Regions from separate parts of the Lysinibacillus sp. FSL K6-3209 genome, predicted to be linked through region 1. Evidence: a T-box and tRNA genes for the amino acid it is inferred to sense, from the RefSeq annotation. Region 1 holds a T-box; the other regions hold tRNA genes.
What was found. A T-box is a leader RNA that pairs with one kind of tRNA and senses whether it is charged. The one in region 1 lies ahead of ileS (isoleucine--tRNA ligase), so its partner is inferred to be a tRNA-Ile.
Positions count from the first base shown of each region.

Region 2: it encodes a tRNA-Ile, which carries the amino acid that the T-box ahead of ileS (isoleucine--tRNA ligase) is inferred to sense. The anticodon was not compared.
Region 3: it encodes a tRNA-Ile, which carries the amino acid that the T-box ahead of ileS (isoleucine--tRNA ligase) is inferred to sense. The anticodon was not compared.

Region 1 covers NZ_CP150264.1:986,599-996,507, forward strand. Annotated here, with positions in the region: gene ftsZ (cell division protein FtsZ) at 1-330, shown strand, start outside; gene MHH88_RS04660 (sigma-E processing peptidase SpoIIGA) at 532-1,365, shown strand; gene sigE (RNA polymerase sporulation sigma factor SigE) at 1,379-2,086, shown strand; gene sigG (RNA polymerase sporulation sigma factor SigG) at 2,201-2,974, shown strand; gene MHH88_RS04675 (YlmC/YmxH family sporulation protein) at 3,191-3,427, shown strand; gene MHH88_RS04680 (YggS family pyridoxal phosphate-dependent enzyme) at 3,599-4,303, shown strand; gene MHH88_RS04685 (cell division protein SepF) at 4,287-4,781, shown strand; gene MHH88_RS04690 (YggT family protein) at 4,802-5,080, shown strand; gene MHH88_RS04695 (RNA-binding protein) at 5,196-5,984, shown strand; gene MHH88_RS04700 (DivIVA domain-containing protein) at 6,080-6,604, shown strand; T-box leader at 6,714-6,935, shown strand; gene ileS (isoleucine--tRNA ligase) at 7,129-9,897, shown strand.
Region 2 covers NZ_CP150264.1:3,511,368-3,521,276, reverse strand. Annotated here, with positions in the region: rRNA gene rrf (5S ribosomal RNA) at 289-404, shown strand; tRNA gene MHH88_RS17190 (tRNA-Val) at 415-490, shown strand; tRNA gene MHH88_RS17185 (tRNA-Thr) at 494-569, shown strand; tRNA gene MHH88_RS17180 (tRNA-Lys) at 576-651, shown strand; tRNA gene MHH88_RS17175 (tRNA-Leu) at 675-759, shown strand; tRNA gene MHH88_RS17170 (tRNA-Gly) at 807-881, shown strand; tRNA gene MHH88_RS17165 (tRNA-Leu) at 886-974, shown strand; tRNA gene MHH88_RS17160 (tRNA-Arg) at 984-1,060, shown strand; tRNA gene MHH88_RS17155 (tRNA-Pro) at 1,070-1,146, shown strand; tRNA gene MHH88_RS17150 (tRNA-Ala) at 1,169-1,244, shown strand; tRNA gene MHH88_RS17145 (tRNA-Met) at 1,271-1,344, shown strand; tRNA gene MHH88_RS17140 (tRNA-Ile) at 1,352-1,428, shown strand; tRNA gene MHH88_RS17135 (tRNA-Ser) at 1,444-1,536, shown strand; tRNA gene MHH88_RS17130 (tRNA-Met) at 1,591-1,665, shown strand; tRNA gene MHH88_RS17125 (tRNA-Asp) at 1,669-1,744, shown strand; tRNA gene MHH88_RS17120 (tRNA-Phe) at 1,773-1,848, shown strand; tRNA gene MHH88_RS17115 (tRNA-Gly) at 1,854-1,927, shown strand; tRNA gene MHH88_RS17110 (tRNA-Ile) at 1,930-2,006, shown strand; tRNA gene MHH88_RS17105 (tRNA-Asn) at 2,011-2,087, shown strand; tRNA gene MHH88_RS17100 (tRNA-Ser) at 2,101-2,191, shown strand; tRNA gene MHH88_RS17095 (tRNA-Glu) at 2,194-2,265, shown strand; gene dpaL (diaminopropionate ammonia-lyase) at 2,435-3,646, shown strand; gene MHH88_RS17085 (MerR family transcriptional regulator) at 3,792-4,553, shown strand; gene MHH88_RS17080 (TraR/DksA C4-type zinc finger protein) at 4,627-5,076, shown strand; gene MHH88_RS17075 (dipeptidase) at 5,132-6,058, shown strand; gene MHH88_RS17070 (1,4-dihydroxy-2-naphthoate polyprenyltransferase) at 6,231-7,151, opposite strand; gene MHH88_RS17065 (hypothetical protein) at 7,359-7,490, shown strand; gene MHH88_RS17060 (isochorismate synthase) at 7,505-8,890, shown strand; gene menD (2-succinyl-5-enolpyruvyl-6-hydroxy-3-cyclohexene-1-carboxylic-acid synthase) at 8,883-9,909, shown strand, end outside.
Region 3 covers NZ_CP150264.1:3,524,300-3,534,208, reverse strand. Annotated here, with positions in the region: gene MHH88_RS17335 (DMT family transporter) at 1-600, shown strand, start outside; rRNA gene MHH88_RS17330 (16S ribosomal RNA) at 799-2,350, shown strand; rRNA gene MHH88_RS17325 (23S ribosomal RNA) at 2,720-5,647, shown strand; rRNA gene rrf (5S ribosomal RNA) at 5,833-5,948, shown strand; tRNA gene MHH88_RS17315 (tRNA-Val) at 5,959-6,034, shown strand; tRNA gene MHH88_RS17310 (tRNA-Thr) at 6,038-6,113, shown strand; tRNA gene MHH88_RS17305 (tRNA-Lys) at 6,120-6,195, shown strand; tRNA gene MHH88_RS17300 (tRNA-Leu) at 6,219-6,303, shown strand; tRNA gene MHH88_RS17295 (tRNA-Gly) at 6,351-6,425, shown strand; tRNA gene MHH88_RS17290 (tRNA-Leu) at 6,430-6,518, shown strand; tRNA gene MHH88_RS17285 (tRNA-Arg) at 6,528-6,604, shown strand; tRNA gene MHH88_RS17280 (tRNA-Pro) at 6,614-6,690, shown strand; tRNA gene MHH88_RS17275 (tRNA-Ala) at 6,713-6,788, shown strand; tRNA gene MHH88_RS17270 (tRNA-Met) at 6,815-6,888, shown strand; tRNA gene MHH88_RS17265 (tRNA-Ile) at 6,896-6,972, shown strand; tRNA gene MHH88_RS17260 (tRNA-Ser) at 6,988-7,080, shown strand; tRNA gene MHH88_RS17255 (tRNA-Met) at 7,135-7,209, shown strand; tRNA gene MHH88_RS17250 (tRNA-Asp) at 7,213-7,288, shown strand; tRNA gene MHH88_RS17245 (tRNA-Phe) at 7,317-7,392, shown strand; tRNA gene MHH88_RS17240 (tRNA-Gly) at 7,398-7,471, shown strand; tRNA gene MHH88_RS17235 (tRNA-Ile) at 7,474-7,550, shown strand; tRNA gene MHH88_RS17230 (tRNA-Asn) at 7,555-7,631, shown strand; tRNA gene MHH88_RS17225 (tRNA-Ser) at 7,645-7,735, shown strand; tRNA gene MHH88_RS17220 (tRNA-Glu) at 7,738-7,809, shown strand; gene nadA (quinolinate synthase NadA) at 7,911-9,014, opposite strand; gene nadC (carboxylating nicotinate-nucleotide diphosphorylase) at 9,001-9,861, opposite strand; gene nadB (L-aspartate oxidase) at 9,818-9,909, opposite strand, start outside.

The sequences.
Region 1 (9,909 bases):
GAAGCGGCAGATATTGTGGCATCGGCTTCAGATGAAGAAGTGAATATGATCTTCGGTTCGGTTATTAATGAAAATTTAAAAGACGAAATCATTGTTACGGTGATTGCAACAGGCTTCTCTGAAGAGGCATTACAACAACACAGAGGAAATGTGCGTCCGAGCATTAATAATAATCGACAAGCTGCTCAACAACAACAAGCGCCTATTCGTGAGCAACGTCAAGAAGTTCATGTACAACAAGAACAACCGCGTCAAAATCATCAAAATTATGCACAAGATGATATGTTAGAAGTCCCTGCATTTTTACGTAACCGCAAAAATCGTGGATAATCAAAACTCGTATTTTACATCATGTAAAATACGAGTTTTTTAAGTGCCAGTCACGCAAACAATTCTGAATTGTTTGCGTGACTGGCACTTTTTGTGTAAGGAAACGATGTTTTTTGTCAAAACATTTTTAGGAAATCATGCGATTGTTTGACAATATTTGTAGCGCTGGCATGCTAACTTTGTAAGTAGGAGGCGGCTGTTATGTATGGAGAATGGCTGGTGCTCATTAATACGCTTTATAATCTAGCAATACTGACGTTTACAGCAAAAGTTACAGGCGTTTTTGTAAAGAATACGAGATTATTAATGAGTTCAATAATTAGTAGTTTAATAGCTGTAATTGGTGGTCAAACGCTGCTTACGATTGTGCTAAGTTTCATTGTACTAATCGGTCTAGCCTTTCGCTTTAAGCTTCGAAGCTTTCAAAAGCAAGGACCGATTGTCCTGACAGCTACGATTGTTATCGGTGGACTGTTAACAGCATTACAACCGTATTTAAAGAATCTTTCTGTCATGCATTTTATTGTGATTTGCTTATTGCTCGCAGTTGGTAATTTAATCATTTTTTATAAGCAATGGGGCTTTGTTAAGTTGGAGAGAGTAAGTGGACAATTTGTATTTCAAACAATCTTGAAGGTTTTTGACAAAGAAATTCCACTTTCGGCATTTGTAGATACAGGCAATCAATGTATCGAGCCGTTATCGGGAAAACCTGTCCATTTTGTTTCCTATGCAGCGCTACGGCCTTATTTACCAGCGACAATTCGTGAAGCATTAATGCAGTGGCAAGAAACAGATCCTTACGATGTATCAATGTTTTCAGTAGATTATCAGCGTCTTATTCGATTTATTCATGTTAATACTGTACAGCAACAAACAGTAGTTTTAGGTTTTCGCTTTGATGAATGGCATATAAAAGGGGAGTCATCACAAGTGAAAACAAATGAATATATCGTGTTAACGAAAAAAGCTAAAAATTTTCCACATAGCACAGCAGCAATTTTACATTTTTCAGCGCTTTCAAATAACTCATAGAGGGGGAGAACTATTGCTTCTTAGGCTACTTGCTAGCTTGAAAAAATTATGGGGTAAGTTTCGGAGTCGTGAAACGTACTATATAGGGGGAAATGATTCATTGCCAGTGCCACTAAGTCGAGAAGAAGAAGTCACAGTCATTGCATCCTTTATGAACGGAGATTTACGAGCTAGAGATACACTTATTGAACGTAATTTACGTCTTGTTGTTTATATTGCTAGACGTTTTGATAATACGGGTACGCCGATTGAAGATTTAATTAGTATTGGTTCGATTGGCTTAATAAAGGCGATTGAAACGTTCAATACAGATAAAAATATTAAACTTGCCACGTACGCATCACGTTGTATTGAAAATGAAATTTTGATGCATTTACGTAAAACGAGTCGCATGAAGGGTGAAGTTTCACTAGATGAGCCACTAAATTCTGATGCTGACGGAAATGAATTACTATTGTCTGATATTTTAGGCACAGAGGAACATATTATTTTAGATAATGTTGAAAAGAAAATTGAACGTCAACATATGTTCCATGCCATTAATTTATTAGGTGCACGTGAAAGATATATTATGGAATGTCGGTTCGGTTTAAACGGTAAAATTGAAATGACACAAAAAGAAGTAGCCGATCATTTAGGTATTTCGCAATCATATATTTCTAGGCTAGAAAAGAAAATTATTCAAGATTTACGAGAAAATTTAAATCAGCCAATTTCTTAGATAGGGAAATTTATCCTACCTAAAATTGGTCACGCTTTTTCTGCATATTCTCGATTCTGTCGGACAAACTGATGTAACGGTTTAGTCAGAGAATAACATCCGGAGGAATCGAATATGCGAACAAAAGTAGATCTTTGCGGCTTAGATACATCGACTTTGCCAATTTTAAAGCACGAAGAAATGAAGGAACTCTTCATTCGATTACAAGCAGGAGAAACTGAGATTCGGGAAGAGCTTGTAATGTGCAATTTAAGGTTAGTGCTAAGTATTGTCGGACGATTTGCCTATAGGGGTGAACAGGCAGATGATTTATTTCAGGTAGGCTGTATTGGCCTCATGAAAGCCATTGATCATTTCGATTTAAAGCATAATGTAAGATTTTCAACATATGCTGTACCAATGATCATTGGTGAAATTCGTCGCCATCTGCGTGATCATCATGCACTACGTGTTTCTCGTTCTCTTAGAGATATTGCGTATAAGGCGATGCAGGCAAAAGAACAATGGATAACCGATAATTTGCGAGAACCAACGATTGAAGAAATTGCTGAAATGATTGACATGAAAAAGGAAGATGTATTATTTGCTTTAGATGCCATTCAAGACCCAGTTTCATTACAAGAGCCTATTTATGCAGACGGTGGAGACGCTGTTTATATGATGGACCAATTACGTGATGATGATGTATCGGAAGATCAATGGGTTGCCTACGTGTCGGTGAAGGAAAGCTTGCAAAAATTAGATGTACGTCAGCAAATGATTGTAGCAAAGCGTTTTTATTATGGTGAGACACAAACTGAAATTGCCAAAGAATTAGGGATTTCCCAAGCGCAAATTTCACGTCTTGAAAAAAATGCCATTGAAACGATGCAGAAAGATTATAAGTGAGTAGACAATGCGCACCCGAAACTTTCGGTGCGCATTTTATCTTCATTTAAAATAAAACGATGGTACATGTCATAGATTTTATTAAAGCTAATAAAGAACAATAATGTGAGGATGTTGCTTTGTGTAGCAGCAAGTTAGCATGTAACAATGCAAGTTGTAGCTTAAATAAAAATTGACACTGGTATGAGTGGTATTGATTTACTAGGAGGGATACAAATGCGTTTCTCAATGTTACAGCAAAAAGAAGTAATAGAAGCAGGCAATGGACGTTTTTTAGGCTTTGTCGTAGATGCAGAGGTATCGAAAGAAACTGGCTATGTAACTGCGTTTATGATTGCGGAGCCGAGAAAGTATCTAGGTTTTTTTAGAGGAGAAGAGTCGATTAGAAAAGTCCATATGAAGGATGTTCTTGTTGTAGGAAAGGATGTCATTCTAGTAAAGGCATTATCGTAGAATCATAGCATCTGTGTGGCTTGCTTCTATTTTTTGAACAGTAAGACTGTAGCCCCTCATGTCGTTTAAGCAACGTGAATGTATCAGTATTAATAGGTCAGGCTATTCATTGATAAATCAAGAGTTGCTTGTTACAATAAAGGAAACTAAGTTGTAAAGTTGGGAAAAACAGTGACGAAGATCTTAACAAATTTAGACAAAATTAATAGTCAAATACAAGTAGCACAACAACGCTCAAATCGTAAAGCAACTAACGTACAAATTATTGCTGTAACGAAAGAGGTTTCCGTTGAACGAACACAAGAAGCAATTGATGCAGGGCTTATACATTTAGGTGAAAATCGTCCTGAGGGCTTAAAGCAAAAAATTGAAGCCATTCAAGCAAATGTACACTGGCATTATATTGGATCATTACAAACTCGAAAAGTAAAACAAGTTATTAATGAAATTGATTACTTACATTCATTAGATCGTTTAAGTTTAGCTGAAGAGATTGAAAAAAGAGCAACAAAACCTGTAAAATGTTTTGTACAAGTTAATGTGTCAGGTGAACAATCAAAGCATGGTTTAACGATTGATGACGCAGTTACATTTATTGAATCTTTACAAAACTTTACGAAAATTCAAGTTGTAGGTCTAATGACAATGGCACCAAATACAGAGGACGAAACAATTATTCGCTCTGTTTTTAAGCAATTAAAACAATGTCAACAGCAAATAGCCGAACGAGGATTCGCACACGCGCCTTGTACCGAGTTATCAATGGGCATGTCTAATGACTTTGAAATAGCGGTAGAGGAAGGAGCTACATTCGTTCGAGTCGGAACGGCTCTTGTTGGAAATGAAAGAGGGGAACAGGATGAGCATGAAAAATAAAATTAAAAACTTCTTTTATCTTGAAGAAGAATTAGAAGAAGAAATCACGCAAGCTCCTATTCAACAGCAACAACCCGTACAGCAACAACCGATTCATGCAGCTAAACCTAAAAAGGTCATTAAGGAACGTAAAGCACAGATTCATGAAATTGTACCGCAAAGTACAGCTGCCAATAATAATATTGTCAGTTTACAAGCAGCTATGAATACAAAGGGTGCGAAAGTTGTATTAGTAGAACCGAGAGTTTATGCAGAGGCACAAGATATCGCAGAAAACTTAAAGAACAAACGTGCAACGATTGTTAATCTACAACGTATCGAACGAGAACAAGGTATAAGAATCATCGACTTTTTAAGTGGTACAGTCTATGCACTTGGTGGAGACATTCAACGTATAGGCAAAGATATTTTCTTATGCACACCAGATAATGTAGAAGTGTCTGGCGAAATTTCCAATTTTATTTTAGACGATAATTAATAGCGAGGATTGTAGTTTATATGACTTTATATATCATTTTGCATTATGTGGATTTAGCATTTACTGTGTATTCATTTATGCTAGTTGCATATGTTTTAATGTCTTGGGTACCTGCTGCTCAAAGTTCAGCAATTGGCCGTTTTTTAGAAAAAGTATGTGAGCCGTATTTAGGGATTTTCAGAAAATTTATTCCAACTATCGGTATGATTGATATTTCTCCGATTGTAGCAATATTTATGTTGAATTTTATTAAAAACGGACTTTTTATTGTAATTCAAAAAATATTCTTTATGTTTTAGTCAAAATCCTCACAGTTGGTGGGGATTTTTTGTGTAAAGGGGAAATACTAGGCTTAAAAAAGTAGTAGTTTCTAATGAATGAACAAATGGATGAGGTAGATGAGGTGAACGATAGATGGAGCATTTAATACAACATTTTAGGAAGGACGAGCAACCCTTTATTGAGCAAGTAGTAAGCTGGCAGCGCGAGGTGGAAGATCGTTATGCCCCTAAACTTACTGATTTTTTAGACCCAAGACAGCGTTTTATTGTAGCATCTGTTATTGGGCAAAACAATGTGCTCCATACAACAAGTGATGGTCTATTTCATGAGGCAGAACGTCAGCGCATGCTTATTTTCCCAACATATTTTGAGCCCCAGAAGGAAGATTACCAGCTGAAAGTCTTTACTATTCACTATCCTGCAAGGTTTGTGCAATTACGTCATCCCGATGTACTCGGTGCCCTTTTATCACTGGGCCTTGATCGTGCCAAATTCGGGGATATTCGCGTCAATGAACAACAAGTACAGTTTGTCGTAGCGGAAGAGGTGGCAGATTATATACGCCTTCATTTAACGGGGATTGGGAAAGTAAAAGTACATGTCGAATCAATGAAAGAGTTCCAAGCACTTATCGAAAATGAAGAGGACTGGCAGGAGGAGTCACATACGGTGTCTTCTATGCGTTTAGATGTCATTATTGCAACGGTATTAAAGGTTTCTCGTCAAAAAGCTCAAGCACTTATTACAGGAAAAAAAGTGCGAGTAAACTGGACTGAACGAGATACAGTTGCTTTTGAGTGTCAAGAAGGTGATATTTTGTCCATACGTGGAAGTGGTCGAGTGAAAATAATAATGACTGAAGGCCGAACAAAGAAAGATAAAATCCGTTTACAAATCGGTCGATTGACCCAAAAAGGCTAAAAAACATGTAATTTCCATTTATTTTTACTGCTAAGTTGTTAGAACAATTGTATAATAAGAATTACGAATGTACATGTAAAGGAGAGAAGGATCGTATGCCATTATCACCTATTGATATACATAATAAGGAGTTTACAAAATCTTTCAGAGGATATGCTGAAGATGAAGTAAATGAATTTTTAGATCAAATCATTAAAGATTATGAAAAATTACTGCGTGAAAAAAAAGAAGTCGATAAGCAATTAGAAATGGCTTTAGAGCAAGCGAGACATTTTAATTCTTTAGAGGAAACATTACAAAAATCTATAGTGGTTGCCCAAGAGGCGGCTGATGAAGTACGCAGAAATTCGCAAAAAGAAGCAAAGCTTATTGTGAAGGAAGCAGAAAAAAATGCTGATCGCATCGTCAATGAGGCATTAACGAAAGCACGTAAAGTAACAATCGAGATAGATGAACTGAAAAAACAATCAAAGGTTTTCCGCAATCGTTTTAAAATGCTTGTAGAAGCACAGTTAGATTTACTGAATGCAGATGATTGGGATCATTTATTGCAGTATGATATTGATTTAACCGAAATTCAGTCTTCTGTTGAGGAAGCGCAAGAGTCAGAAGAAATGTAAATAAGGCTTTTACTTAAAAGTGAAGGTATCATGTGATGAATATGACTTGACGCAATTCGTGGATTTCCATATACTATTGTAATAGTAAATAAAATAAGCACTTATATGCATAGAGGCAGAGACGAAGACAGTATTTGTTAGGCGTTGACAAGCGATTTGGGGATAGTGGGAGCCCATACAAGCAAATAACAAAGAAAATCACTTCTGAGCTAAATAACTGAACGGCTAGTAAGTTATTTCGGAGCGCACAACGTTAACGTGCTTTCAAGCGGTAGTATATTATGTACTACAACTAGGGTGGTACCGCGAGTTCAAGCTTCTCGTCCCTTACAGGGATTGAGAGGCTTTTTTGTTGTTACTGTTTTGACTTTTAGGGCAACATTCGCAGGACATTCGAAATAGCATCGTTTTTAAAAAAAGCGCAAGTCGTGTTGCATTTACTTTGCTGAGGCTTTGAAGAAGCTGCATGCCATGAATGCTAAGCAGTTGTTCTCTGTTTGCGAAAAATAAAGGAGGAATTACAAATGGTGGAGTATAAAGAAACCTTATTAATGCCGAAAACGGATTTTCCTATGCGTGGGAACTTACCAGCAAATGAACCAAAAATGCAAGAAAAATGGAATGAGATGGACATCAATAAATTACAAATGGAGCGTACAGCTGGTCGCCCAGAGTATGTGTTACATGATGGCCCCCCATATGCAAATGGTGATATTCATATTGGCCATGCGTTAAATAAAGTGATAAAAGATATGATTACACGCCATCGCTCCATGACTGGCTATCATGTCAACTATATTCCAGGTTGGGATACACATGGTTTACCAATTGAACAAGCTTTAACAAACAAAGGTGTTAAACGTAAAGAAATGTCCATTGCAGATTTCCGTGAGCTTTGTGAAAAATATGCTTATGAGCAAATTGACAATCAGCGTGCACAATTCCGCCGTCTAGGTATTCGTGGCGATTGGGAAAACCCATATATTACGTTAAAACCAGAATTTGAAGCGCGCCAAATTGAAGTATTCGGTAAAATGGCGGAAAAAGGCTATATTTATAAAGGTTTAAAACCTGTATATTGGTCGCCTTCATCTGAGTCAGCATTAGCGGAAGCAGAAATTGAATATAAAGATGTTAAATCAGCTTCTATTTATGTCAGCTTTGCTATTAAAGACGCAAAAGGTGTTGTGCCAGCCGATGCGAAATTTATTATTTGGACGACTACACCTTGGACACTACCTGCAAACTTAGGGATTTCGTTAAATCCAGAGTTTATCTATGTGGTTGTGGCGGTAGCAGATAAAAAATTCATTATCGCGAAAGAATTGTTAGAAACAGTTGCAAAAGAGCTTGAATGGGAAACGTACGAAGTTGTGCAAGAAGTAAAAGGGGAAGCATTAGATCGTCTTGTAGCACAACATCCATTCTACGACCGTGAATCGCTTGTGATGGTCGGGGAACATGTTTCTGCTGAAGCAGGTACAGGTTGTGTTCATACAGCTCCAGGACATGGTGAAGATGACTATCAAATTGGGAAAGCTTATGGTTTACCTATTCTTAGTCCAGTGGATAACAGCGGTTGTTATACAGACGAAGCACCAGGTTTTGAAGGTGTCTTCTACAATGATGCAAACAAAATGGTTACTGCCAAATTAGAAGAAGTTGGCGCACTTGAAAAATTAAGCTTCTTTACGCACTCGTATCCACATGACTGGCGTACGAAAAAACCAGTTATTTATCGTGCTACACCACAATGGTTTGCGTCTATAGATGCCTTCCGTGATGAATTATTAGCAGCGGTTAAATCGACGACATTTACACCTGCTTGGGGTGAAACACGTCTTTATAATATGATTCGTGATCGTGGCGATTGGGTTATTTCTCGTCAACGTGCATGGGGTGTACCAATTCCAATTTTCTATGCTGAAAATGGTGAACCAATCATTACACCAGAAACAATTGCGCATATTTCTGCATTATTCCGTGAACATGGTTCAAATATTTGGTTCCAAATGACTGCGAAAGAATTATTGCCAGAAGGCTTTACACATCCAGGTAGCCCGAATGGTGAGTTTACGAAAGAAAATGATATTATGGACGTTTGGTTTGACTCAGGTTCATCTCACCAAGGTGTGCTAGTCGAACGTGGACTGAAATATCCAGCAGATCTTTACTTAGAAGGTTCTGACCAACACCGTGGATGGTTTAACTCTTCGTTAATTACATCTGTGGCGATTAATGGCCATGCGCCTTATAAAGGCTTATTAACGCATGGTTTCGTTCTTGATGGCGATGGTCGCAAAATGAGTAAGTCACTAGGAAACGTTATTATCCCTCAAAAGGTAATGGACCAATATGGTGCTGATATTTTACGTCTATGGGTAGCATCTGTAGATTATACGGCTGATGTGCGTATTTCTATGGATATGTTAAAACAAGTGTCTGAAGTGTACCGTAAAATCCGTAATACATTCCGTTTCTTACACGGTAATGTAGCTGATTTCAATCCACAAAAAGATCGTGTAGCCTATGCAGATTTACGCGAAATGGATCAATACATTTATATGCGTTTACAAGATGTCTTAAAAACGGTGCGTGCTGCTTACGACCGCTATGATTTTGCGGCTGTCTACCATGCGGTGAATAACTTTGTTGCTGTAGAATTATCTTCTTTCTACTTAGACATCGCAAAAGACGTTGTTTATATTGAAGGGCATGACAATAAAGACCGTCGTGCAATGCAAACAGTCATGTATGATACATTAATGACATTAGTAACAGTCATGACACCAATTATTCCACATACAACGGATGAGGTTTGGTCTTACTTACATGCACAAGGTGTTGTAGAAGAGGTGTCAGTGCAATTAACTGATTTCCCATCAGTAGATGAGCAAGCAAACTTTGAGGAGCTTCGTGGCAAATGGGCAGCGATTATCGAAGTGCGTGATGATATTCTAAAAGCATTAGAAGAAGCGCGTAATGCTAAAACAATCGGTAAGTCTCTTGAAGCGAAAATAACAGTTTATGCTAACCCAGAAGTGTTAACATTATTGCATGATGCAAACATTGATTTTGCCCAACTTTCTATCGTTTCTGCTTTTGAGGTAGCAGCAATTGAATCAGCTCCTGCTGAAGCGTTAGCGTTAGAACATGTTTCTATTGTTGTTGAAAAAGCAACAGGCGAAAAATGTGAGCGTTGCTGGTCAATTTCTGCAACAGTTGGAACAAATGAAGCACATCCAACAGTGTGTGCTCGTTGTGCCGAAGTTGTTGAAAAATATTATGTATAAAAATTAATGAAC
Region 2 (9,909 bases), 2.1 Mb from region 1:
CTATAATGGTTAGTAGAGCGATAAATTCTCTCACATAGCAAAAATATCTTCAAAAAGTAATAATTTCTTTTTTTTATAAAAAAGTGTTGCATTCTCTAGATAAACGTTATACAATAATTCTTGTCTTGAAGGACAGGTAAATAACTTCAAAACGAAATACATAAAAGTTTCGAGATAAAAGCTATTCGCAAAAGTGGTTGAGAGAAGGAAGAAGCGTACTCTAGTATGTAACTGACCGAACACATGAAGCTAATGCAGTAATACTTTGGATTGAAAGTCGAAACATAGTCTAGTGATGATGGCAAAGAGGTCACACCCGTTCCCATACCGAACACGGAAGTTAAGCTCTTTAGCGCCGATGGTAGTTGGGGGCTTCCCCCTGTGAGAGTAGGACGTCGCTAGGCATAATACCCAGGAGGATTAGCTCAGCTGGGAGAGCATCTGCCTTACAAGCAGAGGGTCGGCGGTTCGAGCCCGTCATCCTCCACCATATGCCGGTTTAGCTCAGCAGGTAGAGCAACTGACTTGTAATCAGTAGGTCGTGGGTTCGATTCCTATAGCCGGCACCATTTTTTGAGCCATTAGCTCAGTTGGTAGAGCATCTGACTTTTAATCAGAGGGTCGAAGGTTCGAGTCCTTCATGGCTCACCATTTTTAATTGCCAACAATAAGATGCGGGTGTGGCGGAATTGGCAGACGCACTAGACTTAGGATCTAGCGCCGCAAGGCGTGGGGGTTCGACTCCCTTCACCCGCACCATTTTATTTGAATTTGATAATTGCCAGGATAAATAATCTTATGCACATGCGGAAGTAGTTCAGTGGTAGAACACCACCTTGCCAAGGTGGGGGTCGCGAGTTCGAACCTCGTCTTCCGCTCCAATGTGCCGGGGTGGCGGAACTGGCAGACGCACAGGACTTAAAATCCTGCGGTAGGTGACTACCGTGCCGGTTCGATTCCGGCCCTCGGCACCATTTTATCAAGCGCCCGTAGCTCAATTGGATAGAGCGTCTGACTACGGATCAGAAGGTTGTGGGTTCGACTCCTGCCGGGCGCGCCAATAAATGAACGGGAAGTAGCTCAGCTTGGTAGAGCACTTGGTTTGGGACCAAGGGGTCGCAGGTTCGAATCCTGTCTTCCCGACCATTTTCAAAAACTTGTAACTTATGGGGCCTTAGCTCAGCTGGGAGAGCGCCTGCCTTGCACGCAGGAGGTCAGCGGTTCGATCCCGCTAGGCTCCACCATAATTTATAACCAGTATAAAGATCCTGGCGGCGTAGCTCAGCTGGCTAGAGCGTACGGTTCATACCCGTAAGGTCGGGGGTTCGATCCCCTCTGCCGCCATCTTAAAGGACCTTTAGCTCAGTTGGTTAGAGCAGACGGCTCATAACCGTCCGGTCGCAGGTTCGAGTCCTGCAAGGTCCACCATTTATATAATAGTACGGAGGTATACCCAAGTCTGGCTGAAGGGATCGGTCTTGAAAACCGACAGGCGGGTAACACCGCGCGGGGGTTCGAATCCCTCTACCTCCTCCAGTTTTAATTTTAGTAAATGGTGTACAAAAAACTCGAAGTGAATAAACATATTATCGCGGGGTGGAGCAGTGGTAGCTCGTCGGGCTCATAACCCGAAGGTCGTTGGTTCAAATCCAGCCCCCGCAACCAAATGGTCCCGTGGTGTAGCGGTTAACATGCCTGCCTGTCACGCAGGAGATCGCCGGTTCGATCCCGGTCGGGACCGCCATTTTAAAATAGGTTCAGTCAAAGTATATGGGTCAGTAGCTCAGTTGGTAGAGCATTAGATTGAAGCTCTAAGTGTCGGCGGTTCGATTCCGTCCTGACCCACCATATACGCGGGTGTAGTTTAATGGTAAAACCTCAGCCTTCCAAGCTGATGTCGTGGGTTCGATTCCCATCACCCGCTCCAATGGGCCTATAGCTCAGCTGGTTAGAGCGCACGCCTGATAAGCGTGAGGTCGATGGTTCGAGTCCATTTAGGCCCACCATTATTCCGAAGTAGCTCAGTTGGTAGTAGCACCTGACTGTTAATCAGGTTGTCGCAGGTTCGAGTCCTGCCTTCGGAGCCATTTTTTTATTTATGGGGAAGTACTCAAGAGGCTGAAGAGGCGCCCCTGCTAAGGGTGTAGGTCGGGTAACCGGCGCGAGGGTTCAAATCCCTCCTTCTCCGCCATTGGCCCCTTGGTCAAGTGGTTAAGACACCGCCCTTTCACGGCGGTAACACGGGTTCGAATCCCGTAGGGGTCATACTAAAACGCAGTAAATGTGATTTCACATTTACTGCGTTTTTTTTGCTAGATTAAAAATTTGAGAGAGCATCGTTTCCGACTGTCTATTTATAAATCCAATGATGATTCTCTTTACTAGTATTATTAGGTAATATAGGTATAAGCAATAATAGAGGGGGATCATACGAATGAGCGAAAACTTAAGATGGGTGTATAATCGACAATATCATTTACAAGAGAATTTAGAACAAGGTAAAGATATACTACAAAAATTTACAGTAGAACAGGTTAATTGTGTGGAAAGATTCCATCATACATATGAAAATTTTGAAAAAACACCTATACATGATTTAGATGCTTTAGCACTGCATCTTGGGGTTAGTAAGATTTTTGTTAAAGATGAGTCCTATCGCTTTGGCTTAAATGCGTTTAAGGTGTTAGGTGGTATTTATGCGATTGGCAAATATATTGCGAAATTGCTAGATCAAAATATTGATGAATTGTCTTTTGAACAATTAAAACTACCTGAAGTGAAAGAAAAATTAGGCGACTGTACCTTTATTTCAACGACAGATGGCAATCATGGGCGCGGGGTTGCTTGGGCAGCAAGGGAACTTGGCTGTAAGGCGCGAATTTATATGCCTGCTGGTAGTGCGGAAGAGCGCTTGCAAAATATTAAAAATGAAGGCGCATATGCAGAAATCACTTCAATGAATTATGATGAAACGGTAAGGTATACCTCACAGCTTGCAAAGGATAATGGCTGGATAGTGATACAGGATACAATGTGGGAAGGTTACGAAGAGATTCCATTATGGATTATGCAAGGCTATACAACATTGGCAAAAGAGATTGTTGACCATTTGCAAGAAGCACCGACCCATGTATTTTTACAGGCAGGTGTAGGTTCATTTGCAGGAGCTATAGTCGCTTTTTTACAACAATATTATGGTCAGCAACTAACATTTGTTTTAATTGAACCAGATGCAGCTAATTGCTTTTATGAGAGTTTTAACCGAGGAACAGGACAGTTTGTTACTGTCGGTGGAGAAATGCAAACCATTATGGCTGGCTTAGCATGTGGGGAGCCTAACCCTATCGCTTGGGATATTTTAAAAGCATATACAAAGGTAAGTATTAGTTGTAGTGAGAAGGTAGCTGCAACGGGTATGCGCGTCTTGGGAAATCCACTTGGCGCGGATAATCGTATTGTTGCAGGAGAATCAGGAGCAGCGCCATTTGGATGTTTTTATGAATTAATGACAAATGAGGATTACTATGATTTAAAGGTAGCTTTACAGCTCAATCCAAAGTCAAAGATATTGTTTGTTAGTACAGAGGGAGACACAGACGTAGAAAACTACAGAAATATAGTGTGGCATGGGAAGTATGCTAAATAGGAAAGGTGAGCATCTTGGAATTTTCTGAGATGTTCTTTTTTATGTTATGGTTTTGATAATTCAGCGATTATGTATTTTATATTGTTTTAACCCTTGACCTTAACGCTGCGGAAAGGTTTACAGTATAAATATGGAGGTGAAAGCAATGGAGTATACCATTTTACAGCTTGCTAAATTGTCAGGGGTAAGTACGAGAACGTTGCGGTATTATGATGAAATTGATTTACTAAAGCCGGCAAGAACAAATGAAGCAGGGTATCGCTTTTATGGGCAACAAGAAGTCGATATTCTTCAGCAAATTTTGTTTTATAAAGCGTTAGATATGAAGCTTGAAACCATTTACAACATTATTCATGCACCTGAATTTCAACATATATCAGCATTAAAAACACATCGTGATGCTTTATTACAACGAAAAAAACAGCTAGATCAATTATTAAAAACAGTGGAACAAACCATTCAATCGATTGAGGAGGAACAACCAATGACGAACGAAGAGAAATTTGAAGGCTTTAAAGAAATGCTGATTGAGGAAAATGAAAAACAATACGGTAAAGAAATTCGTGCAAACTATGGCGATGAAAAGGTCGATGCATCGAATGCGAAGTTTAAGAATTTATCAGAGGAACAATATAAGGCAATGCAGCAACTCGAACAGCAACTATTTGAACGATTAAAAGAGGCAATGGCTATAGGCGACGTGAAAAATGATGTCGCCATGGAAGTGGCAGAACTGCATAAGCGTTGGCTGAGCTTTTCGTGGTCGCAATATACAAAGGAAGCACATGCTGGTTTAGCACAAATGTATATAGCAGATGAACGTTTTACTGCATATTACGATCAACATGTGTCAGAAGGTGCTACTCAATTTCTCCATGATGTAATTAGAGAATACACACAAAACTAATGGAATCCTTCTCATACAGATGTTTTAGAAATAGATATTTAGGAAAAAATGAAAGTATGAGGAGGAGATTTTTTTGAATCAACAAATGATCGAAAAGTTTAAAAACCAATTACAGCAGGAATTACAAGAACTAGAGAAGCAGCTAGAAGAATCAGAGCGACCGCAGGCAACAGAGCTCTCAAATTATGATAACCATCCAGCTGATAATGCAAGTGATTTAACAGACCAACTTACAGAGATGGCCATTGATGAACATCGCAGTGACCATGCTGAAGAAATCGAGCATGCGCTGCAAGCAATAGAAGATGGCACATATGGTAAGTGCGCTGTATGTGGCGAAGAAATTCCGTTAGGCCGTTTAGAGGCTATGCCACATGCATTGACATGTGTAGAGCATGCTGAGCAAAGAGACGATTTACTGCGACCAGTAGAAGAAGATGTGTTATCCTCTTTACCAAAATCAGATGATTTCGAAGAGCTTGAGGAATTTGGTTCGTCTGATACACCATCAGATAAAATGTAAAAAATAAGAGCATTTCTTCCCTTAAACAGTATAATAACTGTATGAGGTGATTGACATGGAAATAATTGATTTACATTGTGATGTTTTATTAAAGTTAACGACATTAGAAGAACCGAAATTTGGAAATGATAGCCGATTACATGCTAATAAAGAAAGACTGCAATTAGGGCAAGTAAAAGCACAAGTATTTGCCATTTTTATCGACCCTGAAATACCTCAAAGTATGCAATTTTTAGAGGTTATGCGCCAAATTGAAGCCTTTCATACACAAGTATTACAAACAGAGGGCATGGTGCATATTACGGAATGGTCACAACTCGATACGTTAGCACCTCATGAAATTGGTGCTATCTTAAGTTTAGAAGGCTGTAGTGCAATTGGCGAGGATTTGACAAAGCTTTCCGCCATTTTGGATGCAGGTGTTATGTTAGTAGGTCTTACATGGAATGAAGAGAATGCTGTAGCCTATGGTGCTGAGCAAGATGCTAGCCTCGGTTTAAAGCCATTTGGTAAGGAAGTTGTTAATATGCTAAATGAGCGGGATATTATCATTGATGTTGCCCATTTAAATGAGCAAGGATTTTGGGATGTACTGCCGCTAGCAAAGCATATTATTGCTAGCCATAGCAATGCACGTGCCATTTGTGACCACCCGCGTAATTTAACAGATCAACAGGCTAAGGCACTTGTTGAGCATGGGGGGCATATTCATCTAGTCTACTACCCGCATTTTATTGGCGACAATGCAACAATGGATGATTTAATTGAGCATATAAAGCATCTGGCAAGTGTCGTTGGAATAGAGCATCTTGGGGTAGGTTCTGATTTTGACGGAATAGATATGACAATCAAAGGTCTTGCACATGCAGGTGAGGCGCAAAATTTATTAGAGATGTTACGTGAGCATTTTTCAGATGAAGAAGTTCGCGGAATTGCGCATAATAATTTCAAACAATATTTAAAAAAAGCAGCAACTAAATAAAGTTGCTGCTTTAGCGTGTCAACAGAGTAAAAATCGCTACGAAGTTATTTCTGCTATAGGCAAACGCACACCGATAGTCGCCATTTTCTAACTTGCCTGTGATGCGCCCACATTTAACGTTTTATGTTGTGCTCGTTGAAGTCGCTGCCTCCGTTGCAATCAACTAACCATATTAATAAAAGAAATAATTTACTAATAAACCAATTGCTAATAGGAAACCGAAGAATGTATTTGTTTGCGCTGTAAATTTCATCGCGGGCATTACTTCTTTGGCTTCTTTTTTATCGCGGAAAATTTGGATTGCTCGGAGTGGCTTCGGTACACTTAGGAAAATGATAAGCGCCCAAAAAGTAATCCCATCAATGGCTACTAATGCGATAACCCAAAGGTACGAAACGATGAAAAAGCCAGATAACACAGAAATAGCACGGTCGCGGCCTACTAAAATGGCCAGTGTTTTACGTCCACCTTCTGTATCGCCAACGATGTCACGAATATTATTAGAAAGCATAATGGCGCCAACTAAAATCATACTCGGAACAGAAAGTAATACCGCATCTAATGTGACAGTAAGTGTTTGAATGTAAAAGGCAATTAAGACAATACCCATCCCCATGACTGCGCCTGAAACAAGCTCTCCAAAAGGTGAATATGCGATAGGGTACGGCCCTCCTGTATATAGAAAACCTATAAGCATACATACTAGTCCAACTGCAGCAAGCCACCAAGAAGTGGAAGCACAAATATAAATGCCAAGTAGCATAGCTAGTGCATAAAAGCTTAAGGCAATCAGCATAATCGTTTTCGGTTGAACACCGTGACGCACAATCGTGCCACCAATGCCGACAGAATGTTCATTATCTAATCCTAACTTGTAATCATAATATTCGTTGAACATATTTGTTGCTGCTTGAATCAGCATACTGGCAATCAGCATTGCAAAAAACAGTCCAAAATGAATGGTTTCTTTTTCAATTGCTAGCGCAATCGCTGTTCCTAAAAATACTGGAACAAATGAAGCGGTTAAAGTATGTGGACGAGTTAAATGCCACCAAACTTTAAAACCCCTATCAGCTTCAATGACTTTGGTCATAAGGTCTTTCTCTCCTTCAACTATTGTAGACTCTTCTTATTTTATACGAAGAAAGAGAAATTGGATAGGTTCACAGCTTATTACATACTGTTATGTTTAAAAAAATGATACAATAGTACATGCATTTGAGAGATGGGAATATAAATTAAGCAGTAGAAAGAACAGAGCCGTCAAACATATAGGACGGCTATTTTAGCGGAACAAGTAATGCTAAAGACGGATGTCACAGATGGATTTGTGAGTGATATCAAAGCGACAGACGTAGGATGTTATGTACGTGAAGGACAACGCAACACGTACCATAACGCGAAAACATCATTGATATGTACATTGCAATAACGGAGGTAATTTTCATGCAACAGAAGTGGTACCAAGCCACAGAAGTAGAAGTGGACTCTTTGGGCCAAAACCTTCATTTTTATATGGAAACAATCGAAGTAAGTCGCTTATCGGCTCTTGCATTTTTTGCAGCGGGCGAGGAGCGTTATAAAGGTGAACGATTTTATTGGCAAAATAGAGAAAAAACAATGACATTAGTTGGGCTAGGACACGCTCACACAATTCAAAATAACGAAAAAAATAACCGCTTTGATGCTGTAGAAGCAGAGTGGAAGCGCTTAACGAAAAATTGCGTAAAAGGTCAAGTTGAACTACAACCAATTTTATTTGGTGGTTTTACATTTGATCCACAAAATAATGTAGGTGGGGAGTGGACGGACTTTCCAGAGGCTTATTTTGCCTTAGCAACGTATCAGCTTGTTTTACGTGATGATAAAGCCTATATAGGCATTCACCTTATTGCAAATGCTGCTGAGGCAGATGGACAATTAGAGGCGTTGCGTAAAGAACGAAATCATTTAATCCATGCTGCTCAAGTAAAAGAAGTGAAAATGTATGCGAAGCCCGAAATCACAAATTATTTCGAGCCTTATAAGGATCCTTATTTAGCATCAATTGATCAAGTGACAGCATTAATTAAAGCAAAGAAAGCGGATAAGGTTGTCATTGCACGTTCCCTTGCGCTGCAATTTAAGGAGCAAGTAACTTCACCTCAAGTATTAGCTCAAATAATTCACGAACAGCCTGAAAGCTATTTGTTTGGGTTGGAGTGGCAAGATTTATTATTTTTCGGCGCATCTCCTGAGCGTCTTGTAAAGGTTGAAAATGGTCGTGCCTACTCATCATGTGTTGCAGGATCTATTCAACGAGGAAAAACGGCGGAGGAAGATGAAGCCTATGGACAAAGCTTATTAAATGATCCGAAAAATGGTGGAGAACATCAATATGTAGTCGATATGATTGCGGAAACATTCCGAAAAAACTGCGTTGAAATGAAAATACCTGATGGACCACGCTTACTAAAAATTAGAGACATCCAACATTTATTTACACCTGTTGAAGGTCAGCTAAATAACGAAGCAACCATTTTGCAGTTGACGAAGCATTTGCATCCAACACCTGCTTTGGGCGGTGTGCCAAGAAAAGAGGCAATGACCGCTATACGTAAATACGAGCCAATGAACCGTGGTCTTTACGCTGCACCTATTGGCTGGTTAGATGCGGAGGGTAACGGAGAATTCGCAGTTGCGATTCGTTCAGCAGCTCTACTAAAAGATAAAGCTTATTTATATGCAGGTGGCGGTATTGTAGCTGATTCAGAGCCACAATCTGAATATGAGGAAACATTAGTGAAATTCCGTCCAATGCTTCGAGCGTTAGGAGGACAAGTACATGAGTGAACGGAAAATATTGACTGATTATGTTTATAAAATGGTTGCATCATTAGTACAGGCAGGTGTCCAACATGTTGTTGTAAGCCCAGGGTCACGGTCGACGCCACTAGCTTATGCTTTTGCCTCAACAAAGCAATTGACGATGTACCGTCAAGTAGATGAGCGAGCTGCTGCATTTTTTGCGCTAGGCATTGCTAAGGCGACTACTAAGCCTGTCGTTTTGTTATGTACATCTGGTACTGCGGCGGCAAACTATTATCCTGCGATTGTGGAGGCCAGTTATGCAAGAGTACCACTAATTGTTATAACAGCCGATCGTCCACATGAATTACGTGAAGTAGGAGCACCACAAGCCATTAATCAGACGAATTTATACGGAGCACATGTAAAGTGGAGTGTGGATTTTCCGCTAGCGGATGGTGCTGCACCGACATTGCCATTTATTGAACGTCATATTGCACGTGCAGTAGCTATTGCAACAAGTGCACCATTTGGACCAGTACATCTTAACGTACCGTTCCGTGAACCGTTGCTCATTGATTTTCGAGAGGAGCTTCCAACTGTTACATTTAAGCAAAGCCATATTGGACAGTTAACGCCACCGAAAGATGCACAAGTAGAACTAGCATCTATTTTACGAGACACTAAAAAAGGATTTGTTGTTGTTGGGGAGCTTCCGCTCGGGACAGATTTAACTGTTATGTGGGAGTTTGTGCGCCAATTAAAATGGCCAATCATTGTGGAGAGTCTATCGAATATGCGAACTTCCGTGCCAAAGGATTGTTTGCCATATGTTATGACAACATATGATGCCATTATGAAAAACGATGATTTTAAAGCGCTAGTAGAACCTGAAACAGTTCTGCGCTTAGGGGCACAGCCTGTATCGAAATTTATTATGCAATTTATTACAAAGTCACAGCCTCAAGCTTATATTGTTGTCGATGAAGATCCGATGTTCCGTGATTCAACAGGGGTGTCCACTCATTTTCTGCATGCAAGCATTGGCGAATGGCTCGTACAAT
Region 3 (9,909 bases), 2.0 Mb from region 1:
ATTTTTGCAGGGGCTATTGCCATTGTTGGAAGTGTATTAATAAGCTGGGGTGATTTTAAACTAAGTGGATCTGCGTTTTATGGGGATATGCTTGCTCTAATTGCTTGTGCACTTATTACAATATACTTATTATTTGGCCAAGATGTACGAAAACGATTATCTCTTGTGACTTATACAATGATTGTTTACGCAGTAAGTACGATTACATTGTATTTCTATGTTTTATTAAAAGGGGAATCATTTGGTCCATATTCGTCTATGGATTGGATGTGGTTTATTTTATTAGCAATTGTCCCTAATTTATTAGGACATACTTTATTTAATTGGTCTATTAAATATGTTAGTACGAATGTTGTATCAATTGCTATATTATTTGAACCAATCGGAGCGGCAGTATTAGCTTTTATTATTTTTAAAGAGTATTTAATCGCTACACAAATCATTGGTGGATGCATTGTAATAGCAGGGATTCTACTATTTGTAGTGGATGATAAAAAGATTTTAAAGTTTTTTTATGAAAAAAGCTTGATTTTTATATTGGTATATTATATATTATTACTTGTCCTTAACAAGAAGGACGACTTGAAAATAAAGAATTAAAAAGTTGTTGACTTCTTGTTGAATACAAGTTATGATAATAAAGTCGCTGAAAACAAGCGGCAATAAATGAACCTTGAAAACTGAACAAGCAAAACGTAATCAATATAGTTTTTACTAGCTAACTTCGTTAGTGAACGAAACAAAATTTTGGACATCAAAATTGATGCCAGCAAAACAATTTGAGCTAATCAAATTTCTTTTATGGAGAGTTTGATCCTGGCTCAGGACGAACGCTGGCGGCGTGCCTAATACATGCAAGTCGAGCGAACAGAGAAGGAGCTTGCTCCTTTGACGTTAGCGGCGGACGGGTGAGTAACACGTGGGCAACCTACCTTATAGTTTGGGATAACTCCGGGAAACCGGGGCTAATACCGAATAATCTATTGTCCCTCATGGGACAATACTGAAAGACGGTCTCGGCTGTCGCTATAGGATGGGCCCGCGGCGCATTAGCTAGTTGGTGAGGTAACGGCTCACCAAGGCGACGATGCGTAGCCGACCTGAGAGGGTGATCGGCCACACTGGGACTGAGACACGGCCCAGACTCCTACGGGAGGCAGCAGTAGGGAATCTTCCACAATGGGCGAAAGCCTGATGGAGCAACGCCGCGTGAGTGAAGAAGGATTTCGGTTCGTAAAACTCTGTTGTAAGGGAAGAACAAGTACAGTAGTAACTGGCTGTACCTTGACGGTACCTTATTAGAAAGCCACGGCTAACTACGTGCCAGCAGCCGCGGTAATACGTAGGTGGCAAGCGTTGTCCGGAATTATTGGGCGTAAAGCGCGCGCAGGTGGTTTCTTAAGTCTGATGTGAAAGCCCACGGCTCAACCGTGGAGGGTCATTGGAAACTGGGAGACTTGAGTGCAGAAGAGGATAGTGGAATTCCAAGTGTAGCGGTGAAATGCGTAGAGATTTGGAGGAACACCAGTGGCGAAGGCGACTATCTGGTCTGTAACTGACACTGAGGCGCGAAAGCGTGGGGAGCAAACAGGATTAGATACCCTGGTAGTCCACGCCGTAAACGATGAGTGCTAAGTGTTAGGGGGTTTCCGCCCCTTAGTGCTGCAGCTAACGCATTAAGCACTCCGCCTGGGGAGTACGGTCGCAAGACTGAAACTCAAAGGAATTGACGGGGGCCCGCACAAGCGGTGGAGCATGTGGTTTAATTCGAAGCAACGCGAAGAACCTTACCAGGTCTTGACATCCCGTTGACCACTGTAGAGATATGGTTTTCCCTTCGGGGACAACGGTGACAGGTGGTGCATGGTTGTCGTCAGCTCGTGTCGTGAGATGTTGGGTTAAGTCCCGCAACGAGCGCAACCCTTGATCTTAGTTGCCATCATTTAGTTGGGCACTCTAAGGTGACTGCCGGTGACAAACCGGAGGAAGGTGGGGATGACGTCAAATCATCATGCCCCTTATGACCTGGGCTACACACGTGCTACAATGGACGATACAAACGGTTGCCAACTCGCGAGAGGGAGCTAATCCGATAAAGTCGTTCTCAGTTCGGATTGTAGGCTGCAACTCGCCTACATGAAGCCGGAATCGCTAGTAATCGCGGATCAGCATGCCGCGGTGAATACGTTCCCGGGCCTTGTACACACCGCCCGTCACACCACGAGAGTTTGTAACACCCGAAGTCGGTGAGGTAACCTTTTGGAGCCAGCCGCCGAAGGTGGGATAGATGATTGGGGTGAAGTCGTAACAAGGTAGCCGTATCGGAAGGTGCGGCTGGATCACCTCCTTTCTAAGGATATTTTCGGAATACAAACCTTGGGTTTGTAAGATTACGTTTTGCGTTCAGTTTTGAAGGTTCATCATTACGATGAAATACTTCAAAACTGTGCTCCTGTCGCTACGCTTTCGTCGCAAATTTGCGAAGAAGTAGAAACAGGTAGTGAATTTGTTCTTTGAAAACTGGATAAAACGACATTGAAATTGTAACAAACACATTTATTTTTTAAATTAAGTTTTTAGGCTTAATAACTAATAATAGGGTTTCAAGACACAAGCAGTTCTAGGAAGCGAACGAGTGAATGAAGGAGCGTACTTACGTACGTGACTGATTGAACGAGAGAAGCTGACAACGAAATGCGCAGTGGATTGGAAGCCGATAGGTTAAGTTATTAAGGGCGCACGGCGAATGCCTTGGCACTAGGAGCCGAAGAAGGACGGCACTAACACCGATATGCTTCGGGGAGCTGTAAGTGAGCTTTGATCCGGAGATTTCCGAATGGGGGAACCCACTACGTTTAATCGCGTAGTATCTTGACGTGAATACATAGCGTCTTGAAGGCAGACCCAGGGAACTGAAACATCTAAGTACCTGGAGGAAGAGAAAGAAAAATCGATTCCCTGAGTAGCGGCGAGCGAAACGGGAAGAGCCCAAACCAAGAGGCTTGCCTCTTGGGGTTGTAGGACACTCTATACGGAGTTACAAAGGAATGAGTTAGATGAAGCGACTTGGAAAGGTCCGCCAGAGCAGGTAAAAGCCCTGTAGTCGAAAGTTTATTCCCTCCAGAGTGGATCCTGAGTACGGCGGAACACGTGAAATTCCGTCGGAATCCGGGAGGACCATCTCCCAAGGCTAAATACTACCTAGTGACCGATAGTGAACCAGTACCGTGAGGGAAAGGTGAAAAGCACCCCGGGAGGGGAGTGAAAGAGATCCTGAAACCGTGTGCCTACAAGTAGTTAGAGCCCGTTAATGGGTGATAGCGTGCCTTTTGTAGAATGAACCGGCGAGTTACGATTACGTGCGAGGTTAAGCTTTAGAAGGCGGAGCCGCAGCGAAAGCGAGTCTGAATAGGGCGAATTAGTACGTGGTCGTAGACCCGAAACCAGGTGATCTACCCATGTCCAGGGTGAAGGTGAGGTAACACTTACTGGAGGCCCGAACCCACGCACGTTGAAAAGTGCGGGGATGAGGTGTGGGTAGCGGAGAAATTCCAATCGAACTTGGAGATAGCTGGTTCTCTCCGAAATAGCTTTAGGGCTAGCCTCGTGATGAGAATACTGGAGGTAGAGCACTGTTTGGACTAGGGGGCCATCCCGGTTTACCGAATTCAGACAAACTCCGAATGCCAGATATTTATACACGGGAGTCAGACTGCGAGTGATAAGATCCGTAGTCAAAAGGGAAACAGCCCAGACCACCAGCTAAGGTCCCAAAGTAATCGTTAAGTGGAAAAGGATGTGGCGTTGCACAGACAACCAGGATGTTGGCTTAGAAGCAGCCATCATTTAAAGAGTGCGTAATAGCTCACTGGTCGAGTGACGCTGCGCCGAAAATGTATCGGGGCTAAACGATTCACCGAAGCTGTGGATTGACATCTACGATGTCAGTGGTAGGAGAGCGTTCTAAGTGCGTTGAAGTCAGACCGGAAGGACTGGTGGAGCGCTTAGAAGTGAGAATGCCGGTATGAGTAGCGAAAGACGGGTGAGAATCCCGTCCACCGTATGACTAAGGTTTCCTGAGGAAGGCTCGTCCGCTCAGGGTTAGTCGGGACCTAAGCCGAGGCCGATAGGCGTAGGCGATGGACAACAGGTTGATATTCCTGTACCACCTCCTCACCGTTTGAGAAATGGGGGGACGCAGTAGGATAGGGTAAGCGCGCCGTTGGTTGTGCGCGTCCAAGCAGTAAGGCGTGTGTGTAGGCAAATCCGCACACTGTAACGTTGAGCTGTGATGGCGAGTCCGTATGGACGAAGTTCCTGATTTCACACTGCCAAGAAAAGCCTCTATCGAGGTGAGAGGTGCCCGTACCGCAAACCGACACAGGTAGTCGAGGAGAGAATCCTAAGGTGTGCGAGAGAACTCTCGTTAAGGAACTCGGCAAAATGACCCCGTAACTTCGGGAGAAGGGGTGCTCTTGAGCGTGCAAGCGCATGAGAGCCGCAGTGAATAGGCCCAGGCGACTGTTTAGCAAAAACACAGGTCTCTGCAAAACCGTAAGGTGACGTATAGGGGCTGACGCCTGCCCGGTGCTGGAAGGTTAAGAGGAGTGGTTAGCGCAAGCGAAGCTGCGAATTGAAGCCCCAGTAAACGGCGGCCGTAACTATAACGGTCCTAAGGTAGCGAAATTCCTTGTCGGGTAAGTTCCGACCCGCACGAAAGGCGTAACGATCTGGGCACTGTCTCAACGAGAGACTCGGTGAAATTATAGTACCTGTGAAGATGCAGGTTACCCGCGACAGGACGGAAAGACCCCGTGGAGCTTTACTGTAGCCTGATATTGAATTTTGGTACAACTTGTACAGGATAGGTAGGAGCCAGAGATCTCGGAGCGCCAGCTTCGAAGGAGGCGTCGGTGGGATACTACCCTGGTTGTATTGAAATTCTAACCCATGCCCCTTAGCGGGGCAGGAGACAGTGTCAGGCGGACAGTTTGACTGGGGCGGTCGCCTCCTAAAAGGTAACGGAGGCGCCCAAAGGTTCCCTCAGAATGGTTGGAAATCATTCGTAGAGTGTAAAGGCACAAGGGAGCTTGACTGCGAGACCTACAAGTCGAGCAGGGTCGAAAGACGGGCTTAGTGATCCGGTGGTTCCGCATGGAAGGGCCATCGCTCAACGGATAAAAGCTACCCCGGGGATAACAGGCTTATCTCCCCCAAGAGTCCACATCGACGGGGAGGTTTGGCACCTCGATGTCGGCTCATCGCATCCTGGGGCTGTAGTCGGTCCCAAGGGTTGGGCTGTTCGCCCATTAAAGCGGTACGCGAGCTGGGTTCAGAACGTCGTGAGACAGTTCGGTCCCTATCCGTCGTGGGCGTAGGAAATTTGAGAGGAGCTGTCCTTAGTACGAGAGGACCGGGATGGACACACCGCTGGTGTACCAGTTGTCTTGCCAAAGGCATCGCTGGGTAGCTATGTGTGGACGGGATAAGTGCTGAAAGCATCTAAGCATGAAGCCCCCCTCAAGATGAGATTTCCCATTACGCAAGTAAGTAAGATCCCTCAAAGACGATGAGGTAGATAGGTTCGAGGTGGAAGTGTGGTGACACATGGAGCTGACGAATACTAATCGATCGAGGACTTAACCAAAAAGTTTGAAACATTCAATGAACCGTTTATCCAGTTTTGAAAGAACAACCTTTCATAAAAGGGTTTCAAGATACGAGTAGTTCGCGGAAGCAATTGAGAGAAGGAAGGAGCGTACATCTGTACGTGACTGACTGAACGAATGAAGCTGACAAAGAAATACGATGTATATTGAAAGCCGTAAATAGTCTAGTGATGATGGCAAAGAGGTCACACCCGTTCCCATACCGAACACGGAAGTTAAGCTCTTTAGCGCCGATGGTAGTTGGGGGCTTCCCCCTGTGAGAGTAGGACGTCGCTAGGCATAATACCCAGGAGGATTAGCTCAGCTGGGAGAGCATCTGCCTTACAAGCAGAGGGTCGGCGGTTCGAGCCCGTCATCCTCCACCATATGCCGGTTTAGCTCAGCAGGTAGAGCAACTGACTTGTAATCAGTAGGTCGTGGGTTCGATTCCTATAGCCGGCACCATTTTTTGAGCCATTAGCTCAGTTGGTAGAGCATCTGACTTTTAATCAGAGGGTCGAAGGTTCGAGTCCTTCATGGCTCACCATTTTTAATTGCCAACAATAAGATGCGGGTGTGGCGGAATTGGCAGACGCACTAGACTTAGGATCTAGCGCCGCAAGGCGTGGGGGTTCGACTCCCTTCACCCGCACCATTTTATTTGAATTTGATAATTGCCAGGATAAATAATCTTATGCACATGCGGAAGTAGTTCAGTGGTAGAACACCACCTTGCCAAGGTGGGGGTCGCGAGTTCGAACCTCGTCTTCCGCTCCAATGTGCCGGGGTGGCGGAACTGGCAGACGCACAGGACTTAAAATCCTGCGGTAGGTGACTACCGTGCCGGTTCGATTCCGGCCCTCGGCACCATTTTATCAAGCGCCCGTAGCTCAATTGGATAGAGCGTCTGACTACGGATCAGAAGGTTGTGGGTTCGACTCCTGCCGGGCGCGCCAATAAATGAACGGGAAGTAGCTCAGCTTGGTAGAGCACTTGGTTTGGGACCAAGGGGTCGCAGGTTCGAATCCTGTCTTCCCGACCATTTTCAAAAAATTGTAACTTATGGGGCCTTAGCTCAGCTGGGAGAGCGCCTGCCTTGCACGCAGGAGGTCAGCGGTTCGATCCCGCTAGGCTCCACCATAATTTATAACCAGTATAAAGATCCTGGCGGCGTAGCTCAGCTGGCTAGAGCGTACGGTTCATACCCGTAAGGTCGGGGGTTCGATCCCCTCTGCCGCCATCTTAAAGGACCTTTAGCTCAGTTGGTTAGAGCAGACGGCTCATAACCGTCCGGTCGCAGGTTCGAGTCCTGCAAGGTCCACCATTTATATAATAGTACGGAGGTATACCCAAGTCTGGCTGAAGGGATCGGTCTTGAAAACCGACAGGCGGGTAACACCGCGCGGGGGTTCGAATCCCTCTACCTCCTCCAGTTTTAATTTTAGTAAATGGTGTACAAAAAACTCGAAGTGAATAAACATATTATCGCGGGGTGGAGCAGTGGTAGCTCGTCGGGCTCATAACCCGAAGGTCGTTGGTTCAAATCCAGCCCCCGCAACCAAATGGTCCCGTGGTGTAGCGGTTAACATGCCTGCCTGTCACGCAGGAGATCGCCGGTTCGATCCCGGTCGGGACCGCCATTTTAAAATAGGTTCAGTCAAAGTATATGGGTCAGTAGCTCAGTTGGTAGAGCATTAGATTGAAGCTCTAAGTGTCGGCGGTTCGATTCCGTCCTGACCCACCATATACGCGGGTGTAGTTTAATGGTAAAACCTCAGCCTTCCAAGCTGATGTCGTGAGTTCGATTCTCATCACCCGCTCCAATGGGCCTATAGCTCAGCTGGTTAGAGCGCACGCCTGATAAGCGTGAGGTCGATGGTTCGAGTCCATTTAGGCCCACCATTATTCCGAAGTAGCTCAGTTGGTAGTAGCACCTGACTGTTAATCAGGTTGTCGCAGGTTCGAGTCCTGCCTTCGGAGCCATTTTTTTATTTATGGGGAAGTACTCAAGAGGCTGAAGAGGCGCCCCTGCTAAGGGTGTAGGTCGGGTAACCGGCGCGAGGGTTCAAATCCCTCCTTCTCCGCCATTGGCCCCTTGGTCAAGCGGTTAAGACACCGCCCTTTCACGGCGGTAACACGGGTTCGAATCCCGTAGGGGTCATACTAAAACACAGTCGCTATGAGCAATCATAGCGACTGTGTTTTTTTTGTCTAGATCATTTTAAAAATCGTCTACCATTAAATCGGTAGACGATTTTTTGCTTAACTACGTGATAGCATTCTTTCAAGAGAGCTACGAGCTTCTTCAGCCGTTGACGCATCCACTTGAATGCGATTATGTGGCTTGCCTTGGTCAATACTTTCAAGTGACCAAAGTAAATGTGGAAGGTCGATTCGATTCATTGTAAGACAAGGGCAGAAGTTTTCGTTTAAAGAGATTATATGTTTATCAGGATGTTGTTGAATAATGCGGTTTACTAGATTCATTTCTGTTCCGATTGCCCACGCCGAGCCGCTTGGGGCGTTATTAATCGTATCGAGAATATATTTTGTAGAGCCTGCATCATCTGCAGCAGCTACCACTTCACGGCTACATTCAGGATGAACAATAATGCGCATATTTGGATATGTTTGACGAACCTTAGCAGTATGTTGTACTGTAAAACCTTCATGCACCGAACAGTGTCCTTTCCACAATATGACTTTGATTTTTTCTGGTGATTGGTCTGTTTCAAGTGTATTTGTATGAGGATTCCAAACCGCCATACTTTCTAGTGGAACACCTAAGTCAAATGCAGTGTTTCTACCCAAATGCTGATCTGGTAAAAATAAAATACGCTGCTTTTGTGAAAAAGCCCATTTTACCATTTCTTTGGCATTGGAGGAGGTTACGCAAGCTCCACCGTGACGACCAGTAAATGCTTTAATGGCTGCAGTCGAATTTACATATGTTAACGGCAATATTGTATTGCCAAAAAGTTGTTGTAAAATAGGCCAAGCTTGCTCTGTTTGATAAATATCCGCCATATCTGCCATGGAACAACCTGCACGCATATCAGGTAAATAAACATGCTGTCTTTCAGTAGTGAGCATATCAGCTGTCTCGGCCATAAAATGTACTCCACAAAAAACGATATGTTCTGCTTCTGTATTAGCAGCAGAAATTTGAGCAAGCTGTAAGGAATCTCCTGTGGCATCAGCAAATTGAATCACTTCATCTTTTTGATAGTGATGTCCAGGAATAAAAAGCTTCTTACCTAGTTTCTTTTTAATAGCTAAAATTCGAGACTCCATTTCGGTCGTTGATAATGTGCGGTAATGCTCAGGAAGTAATGAAGTTTGTTGTAGTAGACTAGTGATGGACAAGTGTATGCTCTCCTTTCATTTGTACAAGTGCACTTATATCAAAGGCTTTTACTGAATGAGTTAGTGAACCTAGTGAAATCCATTGAATACCTGACTTTGCATAAGCATGTAAATTTTCTAATGTAATACCACCAGAAGCTTCAGTAGCAATATGTGATGGAACGGATTGAATCCAAGCTGCTATTTCTTCAGGCGTACAATTATCGAACATAATAATGTCTACACCTGCTGCAATGGCTTCATCTAATTGAGTTTTCGTTTCAATCTCTACCTCGATTTTTACCGTATGCCCAATTTTTTTACGAGCGGTTTGTACAGCTTCTGTAATACTACCAGCAAAAGCAATATGATTATCCTTGAGCATAATCGCATCGTATAAACCACTTCGATGATTATAAGCACCACCTATACGTACAGCATATTTATCAAGCATTCTTAAGCCTGGAATCGTTTTACGTGTATCGCAAATTTTTGCAGTAGTTCCTGCAGTTTCCTGAACTGCTCTATTGGCTGCCGTGGCGATAGCAGACATGCGCTGAATAAGATTTAAAATCACCCGTTCTCCTATTAATAATTTCTGTAGTGGTCCTTTAATAACTGCAAGAATATCACCATAGTTCACGGCATCACCATCATTTTTATGCATTGTGATCTGCATGGAAGGATCGAGTAACCGAAAACCATGTTCGATAATAGGTGTTCCACAAAAAATACCACTATCTTTTGCATAAAAGGAAAAGGAACCTGTTTGCTCAACTGAAAAGATAAGTTCGCTTGATAAATCCCCATCTCCTATGTCCTCATTAAAAAATTGTTTGAGCATTTCCTCGAGCTTGATGATATTCATACAATGAATTCCTCACTTTCATTTGTCCTTGTTGAAAAATAATCCAGC